DNA from 3 places in the Paenibacillus sp. J31P316 genome. Region 3 is predicted to be linked to each of the others. Evidence: riboswitches for the same ligand, from Rfam matches in the RefSeq annotation. Region 3 holds a riboswitch; each other region holds the start of a gene.
The links. A riboswitch is a leader RNA that binds a small molecule or an ion and turns the genes downstream of it on or off. The one in region 3 is predicted to bind ZMP and ZTP.

Region 1 (4,550 bases), on a different contig from region 3:
CAATGATGCCCAATTTCATGTTCGAGTCTCCTCCACGATCCATAGTATGCGCGCTCAGCCGCAGGACGGCCGATCGTTTATGGATTCGACGGAGCACCGCTTTCCCCTGCCTCCGCTTCGTAAATTGAAAAACCAAAAAGCCATTGACCTGCTGCAAAGTGCAGCGGCCAATGGCTCTCGTAAAGGGCGGACAGCGCGAAGCCTAAGCTGCGGCCGCCCACATTTAGATTATCTTAATAAGCGATGCCCGGGTAAAGCGGGTATTGCGACACAAGATCGCTGACCATGCCGCGTGCTTTCTCAAGCACGGCTTCGTCTTTCGGGTTCTTCAGCGTCATCGCGATGACTTGCGCGATCGTGTTCATCGCATCTACGCCCATGCCGCGGGAAGTCGCCGCAGGCGTGCCGATACGGATACCGCTCGTGATGAACGGGCTAGTCGGATCAAACGGAATCGCGTTTTTGTTGACCGTAATTTGGACGGAATCCAGTACATGCTCGGCGTCTTTGCCCGTGATGTTCAGGTTGCGCAGATCGATCAGCATGAGGTGATTGTCCGTGCCGCCGGAAACGATGTTGATGCCTTGCGCGATCAGTCCTTCAGCCAACGCTTTGGCGTTGTCGATGACGTTCTTGCCGTATTCTTTGAACGAAGGCTGCAGCGCTTCGCCGAATGCAACTGCTTTGGCCGCGATAATGTGCATCAACGGGCCGCCTTGGGAGCCTGGGAATACCGCTTTGTCGATCGCTTGCGCCCATGCTTTGCGGCACAGGATCATACCGCCGCGAGGTCCGCGAAGCGTCTTGTGCGTCGTCGTCGTCACGAAGTGCGCGTGCGGCACCGGGCTTGGGTGAAGACCCGCGGCCACGAGGCCAGCGATATGCGCCATGTCAACGAAGAGCAGCGCGCCTACGTCGTTCGCGATTTGGCCGAGTTTCTCGAAATCGATGATGCGCGGGTACGCCGAAGCGCCTGCGACGATCATGCGAGGGCGGTGCTTGAATGCCAGCTTGCGCACTTCTTCGTAATCGATCGTGAACGTGTTCTCGTTAACGCCGTAAGCTACGAAGTTATACAGCAGGCCGGATGCATTGACCGGGCTTCCGTGCGTCAGGTGACCGCCGTGCGCGAGGTTCATGCCGAGTACGGTGTCCCCAGGATTCAAGGCTGCCAGGTAAACAGCCATGTTCGCTTGCGCGCCGGAGTGAGGCTGAACGTTGGCATGCTCTGCGCCGAACAGTTCTTTGGCACGGTTGCGCGCGATATCTTCCGCGATATCGACATGCTCGCAGCCGCCGTAGTAGCGTTTACCCGGATAGCCTTCGGCGTACTTATTCGTCAGAACGGAGCCCATGGCTTCAAGAACCGCCTCGGAGACGATGTTCTCGGATGCGATCAGCTCGATGTTGTCGCGCTGGCGTTGCAGCTCCAGGCCCATGGCTTTCAAAATTTCGGGATCTTGCTTACGTAGGTTTTCCATAATTGTATATCCTCCTAAAAGTTAGATGAGCGCAGCCCGATGCCGGGAAATACGTGATGATTCGGAAAAACAATCAACCCGACCTTGAGGCATACGCGTAGTAATGACAATGTTTAGTCACAATTGCTGCTAGTAGAGTCTGCCTCCGCCTCGCGTACATAAACCGCACGTTCCCCGCCGATCAGCTTCGGCCTCGTAAAGGCCATCGTCAAATGAGCGGATCCGATCGAACGGACGGATGGCCGTACCGGCACCGCGACGCGCTTCAAATGCATGCCGATGAACGTATCGCCGATATCGATGCCGGCATGCGCCTGCACGGTTTCGACGAGGCAAGCGTCAGGCAGCGCTCGGAACGCGTAGGCCGCCATGGAGCCGCCCGCCTTGCGTACCGGAACAGCCGATACGAGCTCGAGCCCGTAGCGCTCCGCCGCTTCGCGTTCGATGACAAGCGCCCTGTTCAAGTGCTCGCAGCATTGAAATACCGGGTAAAACCCAAGCTCGCGCCGCACCGCCTCGATGCCGGCATAGATCGCTTCCGCCGTCTCCAGCGTGCCGGACGTGCCGATCCGCTGGCCCAGCACCTCGCTCGTGGACACGCCCACGACGAGCAGCTGCCCTTGTCGAAGGCCTCCCGCTGCCGACAGCTCGCGAACGGCCGTCTCCACGTCGCTCGTCAGCCGTGCCGGCTGCCAAGCCGCTTCCGTATCCGTATGGCTCACGGTCATCCGCTCCTTATTCCGCGTGCGCGGGATGCGCGTATTTCGATTCGATCTGCTTCACTTTGCTCAAGCGGCCGACATGACGCTCGCCGCCTGAGAACGGCGTCTCCAGCCAGATGCGGATGATTTCCTGCGCCATGCCCGGTCCGATGACGCGCTCGCCCATAGCCAATACGTTGGTGTCGTTATGGTCGCGCGTAGCCTGTGCCGAAAACATGTCGTGCACGAGCGCGCAGCGGATGCCCGTTACTTTGTTCGCGGCGATCGACATGCCGATGCCGGTGCCGCAAATGAGAATACCCCGGTCAGCTTTCCCTTGCGCGACCAGCTCGCATACCGGCAGCGCATAATCCGGATAATCAACGGACTGCTCGCAGTCGCAGCCGACATCCTCCACTTCATGGCCCAGCGATTGAATGAAAGGGACTACGACTTCCTTTAGGCTATAGCCCCCGTGGTCTGCTCCGATGGCGATTTTCATCCTGCATATACCTCCCGATTGAGACCGCGCGATGGCGGAAATTGTCGATTCACAATGGTTCTAGTATACCTGATTTCGCTGGAAAAGACGAAAAAAGAGCAAGCATGCTTACGCACGCTGCTCTTTGCCCAGGCGACCGGCCGTATGATCCGATGCTCCACCGTGGTTGGACCCACTTTCGTCGCCAGTTACATCGGAAACCGTCTTTAATTGCTTTTATCATACCGGATCATGCCGGCAAAATCAATCCGTTCCGGACGAAATGCCCCACCCAATTATTTACGCTGCTGCAGCCGGTCGAGCAGCTTGTGGAGGGCTTTCTCGATCTCCGCGGCGCTCTCCTCGTAGATCTGCAGCGAGCCGCCGAAGGGATCGGCGATGTCGAAGCTCGGGATGCCAGCTTCCAGCTCCAGCAGCCTGCGGCGCTCCGCGTCCGTCAGCTGCCCGCCGAGCGCCTGCTTCATTTGAAAATCCGTGTACAGGCTCTCGAGCTCCGCGATGCGCCGCTGTCCTTCTTCGTCGTGATGCACGAATTCCAGCAGCGTATGCGTCTTGTCGACGGCCGCCGGGAAGCGCTGGAGCAGATGCCGTTTGTGGCTGGCCGTCATCGTCAATATGAGGTCGGCCCAGGTAACCGAACCGCTCTCGAGCGCGGTGGAGCCGTTGTTATGTTGAATGTCCCGGCGGCGAAGCACGGACTGCGCGTTCGTCGATACGGGCAATCCGTCGACGGTGGATACGCCGGCGGAGCGGACCTCCAGCGCCATGCCGCGCTTCTGGGCCAGAGACCGAAGCATAGCCTCCGCCATCGGCGAACGGCAGGTGTTACCGGTACATACGAATAAGATCCGTTTCATACGAGAAACCTCCTCTAGGTTGATTGTTGGCTTACTGTCTTCAGAATATGATCAACAGCCCAAACGTAAATAGAATGACGCCGCCGATCGCTTCCCCATATTCGCCCAGGCTGGAGCTGACCCTGCGGCCGAGCATCAGCCCCGCGATCGACATGCAGCCGCCGGCCAAGCCGAACAACAGCACAGCGACCAGCATATCCACGGCGAACATGCCAAGCGATAGTCCGACCGAGAACGAATCGATGCTGACGCTGAGGGCGAAGATCAGCATGCCCCATGCGCTGCGGGGATTGATCGACGTCACCGCCCCTCCGCGGAGCGAGGTGTAAATCATATGGCCGCCGAGCAAGAGCAGCAGCCCTCCCCCGGCCAGAGCGGCCACGCTGCCAAGCAGCGCGCCGACGTAATTGCCCGTAAAAATGCCCATCACCGGCATCAAGATATGAAAAAGCGCGATGAGCGCGCTCAGCTTGAGAATATCCAGCAGCCGAATGCCTTTGAGCCCGATGCCCACGCCAAGCGAAAATGCATCCATCCCGAGTGCCAGCGCGATGATAACCAGTGTCATCAACTGCCCCGCGTGCATGCCCGCCTCAACCATGCCGAACCACTCCCTGTCCATAATCTCATCCAAGCATATGCGGACAAGGTTGGAAAGATGACCGGAAGGGCTGGGGCGATTGGCGGGAGAGCTTGTGGAGGGCGGAAACGGCGATTCGAAGCGCCGGGGGCAGGTTACCGCCGGGCGCCCGGACAGTTGGCGGTTGTGATTCTATGCGTTCTGCCGCGAGGGTGCGCAATTCGTGCGGCAGACACTGCGGGCGTGGCTGGGATAAAGTGCGGCCGGCGGCACCCGGCGCACCCTTCGCCGGAATTCTGGCTGGCGTTACGCATGTGGTGCTCGAGGTGCACCTCTTGGCTGGCATCGTCCAGTTTTCGGCCAATGTGGTGCACTAGGTGCACCTCTTCAGCGAAATGGGATGCACTGCTTACCGCGCGAGCAGGCTGC
Region 2 (4,550 bases), 130 kb from region 3:
CAAACGCGGCATCCTGGCCTACGCCGAGGATCTCGATGAGACAGCCGAATAGGCGCGAACCGCTTCGCCTTCAAATAAAAAAAGGCCTCTTCGTATAGGCCGTCAAGGCAGCTCGAAAAACCCGCGTTTCCTCCGAAACGGCGGGTTTCTCTTTGATTGGATTCGGATAGGTGCTGCCTCGATGCGTAAGGCGGCTCTGGCCGAATTACATTATTTCGTCTTCGTCGTAATGATGACGTTACGAGGGCCGGGTTCCCAGACGACGCCGATGCCGAGCAGCTTGCCGATATCGCCGATCGGTACGTAAAGGCTTCCGTTCAGCGTCGCCGGTGCATAGGACAAGGGGATCTGCTTGCCGTCCTTGCTCGCGAACGCGGAATTCTCTTTAATCGTGAACAAGGCAGCTCCATAAGTGATCTTCACCTGCTTGCTCGCCGCGTCGTAACCGACCTTCGCGCCGATCGCCTCCATGAGGAAACGCATCGGAACGAACATGCGGTTGTTCAGCGTCATCATGCTTGGCTGGAATTGCTTCGCCTTGCCGTCAAGGATGAGACCGGCCTGCGCTTTGACGAACGCTCCCGTCGAGCCCGTGTCCAGCGGTTTCGTCAGCTCCTCCGGCAGCGCGAACGCATAGAGCTTGCCCTCCGCCTGCACGAGCAGCGTGCGGCCGGCGACCTGGAACGGTCCGAAATTGCGGGCTTGCGTCTGGAAGCGGAACTTCGCCTTGCCCGTGCTCACGTTCAGCGCATAGATATCTCCGTCCGTCTGTCCGACGTACATCCCCGCGTTAACGAAATCCACCCGGCTCGCCGGATTGTCCAGCCCCTCGTAATACACCGTCGACTGATCAACCAGCTTGCGGCCGTGCAGGCCCAGATTGTTGGGGTTCTGGAAAAATAGCTTGCCGTTGTACGGTCCGGCGATGAAGTCGCCCCCGTCGCCGATATAGGCCGCGGCCACCGCATCCGGATCGTCGTTCATATTATACGAGAATACGCCGTTATCCTGAGTCACGACGTAGATGTCGTTGCCGTCGACCGTGACGAACTTTGGCGCTTGGACGAGTGGATCGAGAGCCGTGCTGACTTTGACGTATTCGCGGCTTCCCGTCACCTTGCCGGTCTTGGCGTTCACGGTATCGACCGTGACGACGTGTGTCGACATGTCGTTGCGCGGCCAGTCATTGTTGAAATACAGCGTATCTCCGTCCGCCTTGAGCAGCTTGTTATGGCTGCCCTCGAGTCTCCACAGCGTCTTGCCCGTCGCCTTGTCGATCGCGTAGAAGATATTCACCGTGATCGCGCCGGATTCCCAAGCTCCGACAAGCAGCAGGTTATCCAGCATAATCGTTTCACCATGACCCCCGCCGCCGCTTCCTGCCGCCCACTTCAGTTTGCCCGTCGCGAGATCAATGGCCGCCAAACCGGTATTCGAGAATGCATAGATCGCGGAGCCATCGGTTTGGAGCGAGGCGAGCGTCTTGTCCTTCGTTTGGTACAGCCGCTTGCCCGCGCCCGTCGACGCATTCACTCGATAGACGCTTCCGTCCGCGGCGCCGACATAGACGAAGTTCCCGGCAATGACGGCCGAGCCCGGCTGCAGCTTGGAGCCGAACGTCCAAAGCGTCTTGCCCGATACGATGCCGCGTGCCGTCAACGCGCCATTCTTGACGTAGTACAGATTCTTCGCCCCGACAACCGGCGGAATGAGGGTCCTGTCCGTGCTGGATGGCCGGTCGAGCTCCGCGCTCCATAGCGGCACGGCTGCCGGAACGGGATTCTCGAAGCCGTAGCTCGTGTTCAGGCTATAGCTTGGCGCACTGCCGTATTGCGCGGAAGCCGTGCCCGCGTCTCCCAGGGAAGTGATGACGAGTCCCGCAGCAAGCACGCCGAACAACGTGCGTTTGAGTTTGCGCATGGTAAAATGCCTCCTTCGAATCGCTTGGGTATGTCCTGGTACTAGACGGTTGCAGCTTCCACAAAGTTACAGCAAGCATTCGAAACGTGACGGAAGACACACCTACCAAGGCAGCACGAAAAAGCCCGCTTGCCCCGTGGAACGAAGGGGTAAGCGGGCTTTTATCGCAGAGGCGGCTTCAGGCCGCACTTGCTCTTGGCGGAAGTACTGCACTAACCTGTTGCTGTTGCTGTTGCTGTTGCTGTTGCTGTTGCTGTTGCTGTTGCTGTTGCTGTTGCTGTTGCTGTTGCTGTTGCTGTTGCTGTTGCTCTGGCTGTTGCTCTTGCTATTGCTGGTGTTGTGGCTGTTGCTCTGGCTATTGCTGGTGTTGTGGCTGTTGCTCTGGCTGTTGCTGTGGCAGTTGCTACTGGTCTCTTACGTCTTGCTACTGTTGCGCCCCGAACTTCTCCGCCGCATCCACCGTATGCTTCAGCAGCGTCGCGATCGTCACCGGCCCTACGCCTGCCGGTACCGGCGTGATGGCGGAGGCATTCGCCGAGCACGCTTCATAATCCACATCCCCGATATTGCCGGGATTGTAGCCGGCATCGAGCACGACGGCGCCCGGCTTGATCCAATCGCCTTGCACGAAATTCGGCTTGCCGACGGCAGCGACGACGATATCCGCCTGCTTGACGACGGCGGGCAAGTCGGTCGTCCGCGAATGGCAGGTCGTGACCGTCGCGTCCGCGTTCAACAGCATGGCGGACACGGGCTTGCCGAGAATCGGGCTCCTGCCGATGACGACGGCATGACGGCCCTGCACGAGCAGCTTGTAATAGTCCAGTATCGCCATGACCGCCGCCGGCGTGCAGGACGGATAATCCGCGAAGCCGAACGCGTTCTGCGCGAAGCCGAGCGTCGTCACCCCGTCGACGTCTTTCTCGATGGCGATCGCCTCGAAAGCCGCGCGCTCATCGATGCCATGCGGCACGGGATGCTGCAGCAGGATGCCGTGCACGGCCTTGTCCGCGTTCAATTCGCGGATCGCGGCGATCAGCTCCTCGGTCGTCGTCCTGGCTGGCAAGTCAACGCGAATCGAAGCAATTCCGAGCCGCCTGCAGGCATTCCCTTTCATCCGCACGTACGTTGCGGAGGACGGGTCATCGCCGACCAGAATCGTAGCCAGACAAGGCGTAATCCCCTTTGCAGCCAGCTTCGCAATGCGAGCAGACAATTGCGCCTTGATGCTTTCCGCGACCGCATTGCCGTCAAGAATAATCGTTTCCGCTTGTGACACGAGTCTTCACCCTTTCCAATTGAGGCTATTTAAACAGAAAGAGGCAAGGGATATGCTCCCTTACCTCTGCCCAGGCGTACGGCCGTATGAACGATGTGCTCCCCCGCGGTTCGCCGCGTTACGCCAGTCACACTCGCTTGTGAATCGATAGTTGTAGGATACACCCGCGATGCCGGCAAAGCAACCCCCGTCCTGGAATAATCCATTGTGAAGGAGAAATAGGATTGTATTGAATTAAATCCGAACAAGCAGTACAATGTGGAAAATTCACCCACGACGGAGGAGCGCACATGCCTGAGCAGTCGGTAGATGATAGACTGGCATCATTAGGAATTCTATTGCCCGTTGCCAGCGAGCCAGCGGCAAAATACGCGAACTGCGTGAACGTAAACGGACTGTTGTTTGTTTCCGGGAAAGGCCCTGCCGGCAAACCGAAAGGGAAGCTGGGAAAGGATTTTACGACCGCGGAAGGCTATCAATTCGCTAGAGAGACGGGGATTGAGATATTGGCCGTCCTGAGATCGGCATTGGGCTCGCTGGATAAAGTGAAACGGGTCGTGAAGCTCCAAGGCTTCGTCAATGCGGATCCGGATTTCGAAGAACACCACAAGGTGCTGAACGGATGCTCCGATCTCATGCTGGATGTATTCGGCGACCGCGGCCAGCATGCCCGTTCCGTCCTGGGAGCGGTCTCCTTGAGAGATAATCTGCCGATTATCGTGGATTCTATTTTTGAAGTCGAGGAATAAAAAGCGACCGAGCCTACGTATATTGTAATCCTGCAAGCATGTTAAGAGTTGCTGAGGGGGACCGAGGATGCGGCCAATCCGACTGATTTTATTCGACCTGGACGATACGCTCGTTCATTTCGATGACTATTGGGAGATTTCCGTCAAGGAAACGTTTACGCAGCATTATTTCACGAGCGAGCTCGACACGAACGAGATGTTCGCGATCTTCGAACGAGTCACCGAGCGTTTGGTCGAACAATTGGATAATCTGCAAATCACGGTCGAAGATTTTCGGGTGAAACGATTTCTGCATGCGATGGAGCAGGCCGGGAAGGAAGCGGACCCCGCCATCGCATTCGATTTTGAGCAGCTCTATCAATCCACCAGCAAGCGTCATATGAAGCCCGATCACGACGTCAACAAGCTGATCGGCGAGCTTCACGGACATTATCAAGTCGGGATCATCACCAACGGGAGCAAGGATTGGCAGCTGCATAAGCTCGAGGCCATTCAATTGAGCGATGCGTTAGCTTCAGAGCTTGTATTTATTTCCGGTGCCGTTGGACATGAGAAGCCGACCCGCGAAATTTATCAGCACATCCTGCGCGCCACCTCCCTGC
Region 3 (4,550 bases):
CCGCGTGCCGTTCGGCCGTCTGGCCAAGAAGGGCGGGGGACGGTTCAAGGACTGGCTGGAGAAGCTGCTCAAACGCCGAACCAAGCCCAAGCCGGACATTCCCCGCAAACCGGACGTTCCCAATAAGCCGGACGCGGATGGGCCTGGCAAGAAAACGGAACCCGATGATCGCGAGCAAGCCAAGCCGAAAGACTCGGATGATTACGTGCACTGGAGCAAGGCGAAGTATAGAGGCGTTGAGCTGCACGATAGTCGGGGCGGTGCCATTGGCGAATTCGACGGCATAGACGTCGAGAACGGGATATTCTATGAAGCCAAGTCTGCGGAGGGGCTCAATAAAATCCATCCGAAGACCGGCAAGCCGCAGCAGACGCCGCAGCAGTTTACGGATAAACAGCTTTATCAGAAGACGCGGACGCGTATTAACAACCTGATGGAAAAGGCAGTCGGAACGCGCAGAACGCCGGACGGCACTTCCGATATTCCGACCTTGGATGAAATCAAGGGGATCCGCAACTTCCAGTTCCAGCTTGACGGCGACTCGCCGGAGCTGCGCGCCGCGGCGGAGAACAGCCTGAACAAGCTGCGCCAGGATTTTCCGGATTACACATTCTCGATTAGATTTGGAGTGAAGTAAAGATGTCGATCAGCGCCATTATCATCGATCCCGAAGATGAATTCGAACGCTCGTTCATGCTGCCTGTAGCGACCGAGGAGTTTTATACGAAGTACTGGGGGCCGGCAGCAGAGGAGCTGGGTCTGCAGTGGACCTCCTTGTTCCAAGGTGGCACGGATGTGGAGCGCGAGGATGTACCCGCGATTGTGGGGGAAATCTCTTTGCTGAAAGACTGGGCAGCCGCTAAGATGAGCGGCGACGCGCTGGAGCATATGCTGAACAGATTGCAGCAGCTGGAGACAGAGCTGCCGGCTGCGTTTCGGCGCGGAGGCGCGGTTGTCTATATCGGGTAAGGAGCGGCAGCTCGTCGAGTGGAACTGTAAGTGTGCAAGGAATTCCATGTACGTTCAAACGGTGACCGCTCAGCGCAATTTATGGCTGCGTGGAGCTTGAAAAGCTGCTGTTGGGCAGCTTTTCGGGTCTCGCCAGCGAATAAAATGGAAAAAATGTGCGATTCTGCAGCTTTTTAGCGCATTTTGTCCGTTTGAAGCCTGAAAGCTGCTGTACAGCAGCTTTTCGCCTCTTATTAACGTGAAAATGAAGAAAAAGCTGCCAATCAGCATCTTTTCGGTGCATTTGGTCCGTATAGAGCTTGGAAAGCTGCGATATCGCAGTTTTTCAGTTCAAGTAACCAAATCCAATTGAAGGAAGAATTCAAGCGGATGCTTCCTCAATAGCCTGACAGTCCAATTCGCCGAGTTGGACTGTTTTGTGCTGTTTTTTATGTGTCTCTGACGGGTTTATTAAAGCCTGCCGAGTTTAATCGGCATGATGCTTGTTGCGAAATTCAAAGCCAATCTCTTGATCACGAACGCGGACGAACTTGACCAGCAACGATATTTTATTATCGGGATGGAGCTGTTCCCAATAGAAGTCTGCCGTTTCACGAAGGGAATCGAATATTGGCACTTCGAGCGGCTCACCTTCGAACGGTTTAAGCACTCCGTTCTGCTCTGTTCGGTACGTGTGAATGCAATGACCGATCCCGTTCTTGAACGCCGCATAGGAGTAAACATTCCGCACGCAGACCGAAGGATCGTTATTGTGCGTTTTTAATATCGACAGGTTGTACTGTTGAAGGCGCGTATCCATCACGGCCGATATTCGCGGCGTAAAGTGCGGCGCGTCAGGTTCAAACTCGCGAAGCATTAACGATTGCTCGAAGGACCGGTTATGCTGCAAGCCCTCATAGATCGTCTCTGTCTGATCGCCGTTCGAGACGATGTGCATGTCACCCCAGTGCCGGATCGGATTATAAATGATCAGGGACGGATCTTCCAACAGAGCTGGATCGAATGCAGTGTTCCTTACGCGGGTACCTTCGAGTTCGAAGACACGGTTGCGGCTGTTCGGACTTCTCCCCATAATCCAATACACCTGAACGTAATGCGATCCGGACGGGGTCATGCCTACGATTAGCGTTCTTCCGGGATAAGGATTGTCGAACAAGTGCTGAACGGTTTCCATCCTTCATGCGCCTCCCCATATAAACATAAAGAGGCAAGGGGAAATTCCCCTTACCTCTGCCCAGGCGTACGGCTCCAGCTTATATGCTCCCTCATGGATCTCCATGTTCGCCAGTCACATATAAGTTTTTAATTACTTCCAATAGTAGCAAGGGGTAGGGAGTTCTATCAAGTCCTAATCGCGGCAAACTCCCCAGTACAGCCCCAATTTATTGCAGATCGTACGAAGTTGCATATAGCATGCAACGATTTCACAAGATGGCTTTAATAAAGCCAGTGCCCTTGGCCGTAAAGCCGAGCCGTTGATAGAAGAGGTGAGCGTCTTCCCGCTCTGCGCGATTGCCGCTATTGAGTGACATGGAGCCGGCACCTTGGTTCTTCGCCCAATTCTCAGCCGCTGCAATCAACAATCTTCCAATACCTTGACCTCTAAATGCATGGTGTACCACCAGGGCAATGATACGTACATGCTGGCCGGATTTTTCGTACATATAGGTTTTTTGCAGACCAACCAAGCCGACGGCTTCGCCATTCGTTTCGGCAATCAAGGTGCAATAGCTGGGATCGGACGAAATCGTTTTGAAGCGTTCGTTCATCTCCTCATAGCTTGTGGGGTAGCCTAATTCGCTCATCAAGATCATGACCTCTCCAACGTCCTCCATGGTGCAGGCTCTTATCACGACATCCATCGCAAATCCTCATTTCTACCGTCCATTGGCTTTTTTAAATCCTGGTAGATAGATTCTTGCTCAGGCGGAAATTCCCTTTATTACCCAACCCACGAGGCACAAGCTTAACGTCTTCATTCCCTACGCCTGCGGCTTTCTTGACAGCGTTTTCGCCGTGCGCTTCCAGCTCCTTCATCAGAATCTTGAATATTCCAATTGGTTTTTTCTATTATACATCCCCCTGCGTATCATCTATATTATTGATAACCTACTTTCCGCATAGGAATTATAAATAATAAATAAGGGGATCTGTGAATCGATAGAACCGCACTTATTCCTCGGAGAAAGGTGGAAGAAAGGTATGGGAGCATTAAACGAGTATTTACGGCAAAAGCGCATCGCGCTGTTTGCCCGCAGGGAGAAGGCGGAATCGCAACCCGAACAGGCGAGCGCGAAGCTTCGAGCCAAAGCAAGGGTGCTGGGACGCAGCGGCGTCCGCGAGATCCGCATCCGGGAATTTCAGGTCATCAGCGACAGCCCGCCGGATTTCGCCGGTTACGATCTCGGTCCTTCGTCGCCGGAGCTGCAGCTTGGCGTGCTCGGCAGCTGTTTGACGCATATCGCCTTGATTCAAGCTGCCGAACTTCAGGTTTCCCTTCACGCCATCGATGTGGAGGTGGAAGGCGAGATGCATCCGCTTGCCGGCCGTCCCGGCTACGAGGAAATCCCCGTCTATCCCCATAACCTGCGCTACAAGCTGGTGATCGAATCCGATGAATCCGAGGAAACGCTGAAGGCGCTGCATGAAGCGATCGAACGGGTCTGTCCGATTTTCAACCTGCTTCGCCAGCCTCAGAACATTGAAGGACAGCTGGTCATCCATCGCCCCGAGGCATCCAATGCGTAATGTATCGACGAACGGCAACGGACGACATCCTGCTTATGAACGGGGGATGTGAACGTTGCCCGACTGGAAGCGCAACTTGTATATCCTATGGCTCGGATTGTTCCTAAACTTCGTGGCCTACACGCTGTCCGTCCCGTTCTTCCCGCTGTTCCTGCAGCAGGAGCTGGGCGTTCAAAGCGGGCTGGAAGCCTGGTCCGGCGTGTCGATCGCGATCAGTTTTCTGATCAGCGGCATATGCGCGCCCTTCTGGGGATCGCTCGGCGACAAGTACGGCAGCAAACTGATGCTGGTCCGTTCCGGCATCGGGCTCGGGATCGCGCATTTGGCCAACTATTTCGTCCATGATCCGTATACGTTCATTCTCGTGCGGGTCTTTCAGGGGCTCATGGCCGGCTTCGGTCCCACGTCCATGGCGCTGGTCGGCACGAATACGCCGGAGAAGCATGTCGGTTACGCGCTAGGCGTGATTTCCACCTCGACCGCGGCGGGAGGGATTATCGGACCGCTGGCCGGCGGGGTATTGAGCCACTGGGTCGGGCTGCGAGGCTGCTTCATCGCGTCGGGCGTCATTACGCTCTTCTCCGCCATGATCGTCCTGGGGGTGAAAGAAGTTCACGAGCGCCGCACGGCGAAGCGTCCGAGCGTATGGCAAGACATGAAAAGGGCGGCGGCCAATTCCAGCCTGCTGCGTGCTTACGGACTGATTCTGCTCGTGTCGACGTCGGTCATGATCCTCGATCCATTGTTAACGATCTATGTCGTTCAAATCGGCGGCAGCGCCGATAACGCTACGCTCAGCTCAGGCATCGTATTTTCGGCGGTCGGCGTGGCGA

Region 1: another riboswitch for ZMP and ZTP. It lies ahead of rpiB (ribose 5-phosphate isomerase B); the one in region 3 lies ahead of AC0YNU_RS18170 (IMP cyclohydrolase).
Region 2: another riboswitch for ZMP and ZTP. It lies ahead of AC0YNU_RS17640 (bifunctional 5,10-methylenetetrahydrofolate dehydrogenase/5,10-methenyltetrahydrofolate cyclohydrolase); the one in region 3 lies ahead of AC0YNU_RS18170 (IMP cyclohydrolase).

What each region holds. Positions count from the first base shown of each region.
Region 1 is NZ_JBWDNI010000013.1:76,656-81,205, forward strand. Features, by position in the region: gene AC0YNU_RS25325 (sugar phosphate isomerase/epimerase family protein) at 1-19, opposite strand, end outside; gene AC0YNU_RS25330 (serine hydroxymethyltransferase) at 234-1,481, opposite strand; gene AC0YNU_RS25335 (TIGR01440 family protein) at 1,595-2,209, opposite strand; gene rpiB (ribose 5-phosphate isomerase B) at 2,217-2,684, opposite strand; ZMP/ZTP riboswitch at 2,804-2,886, opposite strand; gene AC0YNU_RS25345 (low molecular weight protein arginine phosphatase) at 2,960-3,541, opposite strand; gene AC0YNU_RS25350 (manganese efflux pump MntP) at 3,582-4,142, opposite strand.
Region 2 is NZ_JBWDNI010000005.1:3,702-8,251, forward strand. Features, by position in the region: gene AC0YNU_RS17630 (tetratricopeptide repeat protein) at 1-52, shown strand, start outside; gene AC0YNU_RS17635 (outer membrane protein assembly factor BamB family protein) at 211-1,920, opposite strand; gene AC0YNU_RS17640 (bifunctional 5,10-methylenetetrahydrofolate dehydrogenase/5,10-methenyltetrahydrofolate cyclohydrolase) at 2,345-3,199, opposite strand; ZMP/ZTP riboswitch at 3,261-3,340, opposite strand; gene AC0YNU_RS17645 (RidA family protein) at 3,490-3,948, shown strand; gene AC0YNU_RS17650 (HAD family hydrolase) at 4,016-4,550, shown strand, end outside.
Region 3 is NZ_JBWDNI010000005.1:132,884-137,433, reverse strand. Features, by position in the region: gene AC0YNU_RS18180 (PrsW family glutamic-type intramembrane protease) at 1-637, shown strand, start outside; gene AC0YNU_RS18175 (hypothetical protein) at 640-969, shown strand; gene AC0YNU_RS18170 (IMP cyclohydrolase) at 1,436-2,143, opposite strand; ZMP/ZTP riboswitch at 2,195-2,271, opposite strand; gene AC0YNU_RS18165 (GNAT family N-acetyltransferase) at 2,394-2,831, opposite strand; gene AC0YNU_RS18160 (OsmC family protein) at 3,172-3,717, shown strand; gene AC0YNU_RS18155 (MFS transporter) at 3,773-4,550, shown strand, end outside.